One region of the Paenarthrobacter sp. UW852 genome, then DNA from elsewhere that is predicted to be linked to it. Evidence: predicted binding sites of a transcription regulator. Region 1 holds the regulator's gene; the other holds the start of a gene.

Evidence for each region. Region 1 encodes Rex, which represses fermentation and respiration genes when NADH is low (regulators of the CRP and FNR family bind a similar motif). Its sites were predicted from a motif close to CTTGTGAANNNNTTCACAAG; they were not measured.
Region 2: the regulator Rex is predicted to act here: its motif matches at 1,150-1,169, upstream of NEK97_RS00115 (glyceraldehyde-3-phosphate dehydrogenase).

Annotation. Positions count from the first base shown of each region.
Region 1 is NZ_JAMSGY010000010.1:38,289-40,484, reverse strand. Features, by position in the region: gene NEK97_RS16555 (HAD family phosphatase) at 1-336, opposite strand, end outside; gene NEK97_RS16550 (glutaredoxin family protein) at 476-730, shown strand; gene NEK97_RS16545 (redox-sensing transcriptional repressor Rex) at 807-1,514, shown strand; gene NEK97_RS16540 (hypothetical protein) at 1,565-2,196, opposite strand, start outside.
Region 2 is NZ_JAMSGY010000001.1:19,072-21,267, forward strand. Features, by position in the region: gene NEK97_RS00105 (YaaA family protein) at 1-679, opposite strand, end outside; RNA gene rnpB (RNase P RNA component class A) at 737-1,127, shown strand; gene NEK97_RS00115 (glyceraldehyde-3-phosphate dehydrogenase) at 1,391-2,196, shown strand, end outside.

The DNA.
Region 1 (2,196 bases):
CGGCCAGATCCGCGACTCGATCATCTCGTCGTAGACCTCTTCGCCCAAGGCTTTGATGTCATCAACAGTGATGCCTGCCGCAAGAGTGAGTGCGGAATCCCTTACCGCGTGAACGTCTTCCATGTTCTCGCCGCGCAGCACGAACTTGAACTGCTTCCAAGCAAAACCAGCCGCCTGCGGCAAGGTGAACGCCTTGCGTTCATACATCTTTCGGGCCACATGGAAGAGGCTGGCGCCCTTCATCAACGTGTTGTCGACGTCGAAGAAAGCAGCTTCGCCGGTGTGCTTCTGCGCTTTGGCAGCTGCGGCGACAGCGGCGTTCTTCTCCTCGGGCATGACTTGAGTCTAGTCAATCACTGGTACACCTCGCTGTTGGCGCACTGGCACGCGCTCCGGTGGGGTGGGATGTGAGTGAGGGTTGGGTTGAAGGGGGTGGGATGTGAGTGAGGGTTGGTGGGGAGGTTACCGTTATCCCATGGCTACTCCCGACGTCGTCCTCCTCACCAAAGCTGACTGCCACCTCTGCACGGAGGCGCGTGCCGCCGTCGAGCGTGTCACCGCAAGCCTCGGTCTGGAGTGGAAAGAACAGAGTATCGACGGCGATCCGCAGCTGCGGGAGCGCTTCGCGGAGGAGATTCCCGTGGTCCTTGTTGACGGTGTGCAGCGGGATTTTTGGAAGATCGACGAGGAACGGCTGACCCGCACCTTGAAGAAAGCCCTGGAGGGCTGAGGGTGCCGTTACCCGTAAGTAATCGCTTTGGTTGAGCCCGCCCGGGGGTCATAGAGTGGAACAACAAAGCGACGCAATGGAGAATACCGTGACTGCGCTGGAACCGTCCGCGGAAGCAACTTCCGAGGACAACGAACCTGCCGCCAAGCAGATCCCACCCGCGGCTGTGGCCCGGATGACTCTCTATTTGCGTGCGCTCAACTCTTTGCTGGCAGAAGGCGTGGAGCGGGTTTCGTCCGAAGCCCTCGCCGAAGCCTCCGGCGTGAGTTCTTCCACTCTCCGCAAAGACCTCTCCTACGTCGGCTCGTATGGCACCCGCGGCGTGGGCTACGAGGTCCAATACTTGAGCCGTCATATCGCCGCGGCCTTGGGCTTGACCCATGACTGGAAGGTCGCGATCGTCGGTGCCGGTAACCTCGGCAAGGCGTTGGCCCGGTACGGCGGCTTCGAGTCCAGGGGTTTCGACGTTGTCGCTATCTTTGACGCCGACCCCATGGTGATCGGCAACGAGGTGGGCTGGCTGCGGGTCAGCGACTCAGCCGAGTTGGAGCGGGTGCTGGAGCGTACGCACACGAACATGGTGGTGCTCGCGTTGCCGGCCACTGTGGCGCAGGCAGTCTGCGACCGCGTGATCGCCGCTGGAATCCGAAGCATCCTCAGTTTCGCTCCGGTGCTGCTGCAGGTCCCGCCGCACGTCAACCTCCGCAAGGTGGACATGGCCACGGAGCTTCAAATCCTGGCTTACCACGCACAACGGGCGCAGACACCGGGCCAGGCCGTTTAGCCTTCGCCGGGGCTACGCCCGTTGGGTTGCCTTATGACAGGCCCGCCGGTTTAGCGGCCGTACGGAGTCTGGTACGGGTTGCCGAACGGCTGGGGCTTCCGGAAATACGGAGCCGACGCCGGCAGGTACAGCATGACGATTGCTGCAACACCCAGCAGGATCACCACGAGCTGCAGCACGCCGTAGGTGGGGCCGAACTGGAAGAGGCTGGTCAGGCCGAGGACTGAGATGGCGGCGAATACGGTGCCCAGGATCCTTGCCCAGTTCTTGCCCTTGCGGACGTTGAAGCCCACCAGCGCGTAGAGGCCCAGGGAGATGATGGCGCCAACGATGGCGCTCACGGAGATGACGCCCCGCATACCCTCCATGGAGCCTGCGGGAAGGTCGGTGCCTTGCTGCGCAGCCTGCTGGTTCATGGCGTTGATGAAGGCGTCGGCACCGGTGGTGGCAAGGAGCAGCGAGCTGATGGCTGAGAGGACGCCGGCTGCGATGATCATCCAGAAGGCGTAGTTGACCATCGGCGGAACCGTAGTGGGGCCGGGCTGCTGGCTCGGCCAGTTGGTGTCCTGGCCATACTGGGGCGCGGACGGGGCTTGGCCGTACGGGGAGGCCTGCTGGCCATACTGGGGCGACTGCTGCCCGTACTGCGGCGCGGCGGGCGGCGACTGCTGACCGTACTGCG
Region 2 (2,196 bases), on a different contig from region 1:
TGGCCAGTTGTGCCGGCGTGGCCGGCGCCTTGCCGCGCCGTGTCAGAAGGTGCCGGGCCAGTTCACCCCGGGTGTGTTTGGCGAAGTGGCTGACCACCGTCCGTTTGCCGTTTGCCTCACTGAAAACGTTGACGTTTACTGTCTGGGCGGCGGGGGGAGCCCAGGCAGCCGCGTAGGTGCTCGACCGGCAATCCACCACCAGTTCGCCTTCAGCCCGTTTGGCGAGGACGGCGTTAAGCTGCGGCTTCCAGTAGGAGGCGAGGCGTCCGACGTCGGGCAGTGCAGTTCCCATGGACAGCCGATAGGCGGGCACTTGGTCCCCAAAACCGATGGCGCCCCACAATGCGGAGATCACCAGGATGGATTCGGTGGCTTTTCGCCGTTGGGTTGCGGTCATGCTCTTATAGCCCAAGGCGTCGTAAAGGACGCCGGAATACACCTGGTGCGCCGGGGCAGCCGGTTCGGCATGAAGCCGGGTATTACGTTCGACGTCGTCGCGCAAGGAAGCGCCGACGCCCAGCAGCGCAAGGGCATCCTCATGCGCGCTCACCGTCCCCAATGACTCAAGAACCGTGGCGCGGTACTGGTTCAGCTCGGGAAAACTCAGCGACTCCCAATTGATCGCGGGACCTTTGGTGGCAGGGGTCTTGCCTTCGGAAGGCGGAAGCAGAATCAGCACCAGTCGATATTACGCCGGACTTTCCAAGCTCCCGACGCCGGTAGACTTGATGGCGGATGGGTCGACCAGGCGGTCGCGCGTCACGAAAGTGGCTCGAGGAACGTCCGGGCTCCGCAGGGCAGGGTGGTGGGTAACGCCCACTCGGGGTAACCCGCAGGCCAGTGCCACAGAGAACAGACCGCCTGCGCCCGGTGATGCTTGCATCATGGGGCAGCAGGTAAGGGTGAAACGGTGGTGTAAGAGACCACCAGCTCCCTGGGTGACCGGGGAGGCTAGGTAAACCCCACCCGGAGCAAGGCCAGACAGGACACGTTTGAGGGCTGCCCGCCCGAGTGTCCGGGTAGGCTGCTGGAGGGCGTCGGCAACGGCGTTCGTAGATGGATGGCCGCTACTCACTTTCCGGTAACGGAAGTGATGACAGAACCCGGCGTATCGGTCGACCCATCCATTTATGACCAGCGCAAACACTGCGTGTGAGTGATTTCACGCCTCCGAAAGTCCTGCGCCCGGTCCTTCCGCCCTAGAATAGGTACTGAACGTAGATGTTCTGCCGCCGGGACTGCGTTCGCAGCCGGCGGATTTTCTTTGCTCTCGTTCAAGGCGCTGTGGGTGGACCGAAGCCCGCCGGCGCATGTGCCGCAGGACTACTCCGGGCGGCCGCTGCCATCTGCATACGAGGACGTATGTGGTTGACCCAAGGAAGGTAGTTCTGTGAGCCAGACGTCAGATTCTTGTCTTGATAAGTGGATGGGCCGGGAGGCTCTCGCCGAGGCCATGATTCCGGTGATCGGCCGGTTGTACCGGGAAAACAACGTGGTCACCAGCATCCACGGCCGGAGCTTGATCAACAAGTCCACCATGAACATCCTGAAGGCCCACCGCTTCGCGCGCCGGATGAGCAACCACGAGCTCCTGCTCGAAGAAACCGCACCCCTGCTCAACGCTTTGTCCGAGTTGGAGCTGGGCGCTGCTGCGATCGACATTGCGCGTCTGACGGAGAAGTACCGGGCTGAAGGCAATGGCGCCTCCCTGGACGAGTACTTGCGTGCGGAACTTGCCGACGTCGTTGGCAAGCGCGGCGCTGATGACCGCACCAGCACCGACGTCGTCCTTTACGGCTTCGGCCGGATCGGCCGCCTGCTGGCGCGCCTTCTCATCGAAAAGGCCGGTGGGGGCCACGGTCTCCGACTCCGTGCGATCGTTGTTCGCAAGGGCGCTGAGAACGACCTCGTCAAGCGCGCAAGCCTGCTGCGCCGCGATTCCGTCCACGGATCCTTCGAGGGCACCATCCGCGTGGACGAGGAAGCCAACACCATCACGGCCAACGGCGTCCAGGTCCAGGTGATCTACTCGGACAACCCCGCCACGGTGGACTACACCGCGTACGGCATCAAGGATGCCCTGGTCGTGGACAACACCGGCCGCTGGCGCGACGCCGAAGGCCTCTCCCAGCACCTGCAGAGCAAGGGCGTCGCCCGCGTACTGCTCACGGCTCCGGGCAAGGGCGAGCTCAAGAA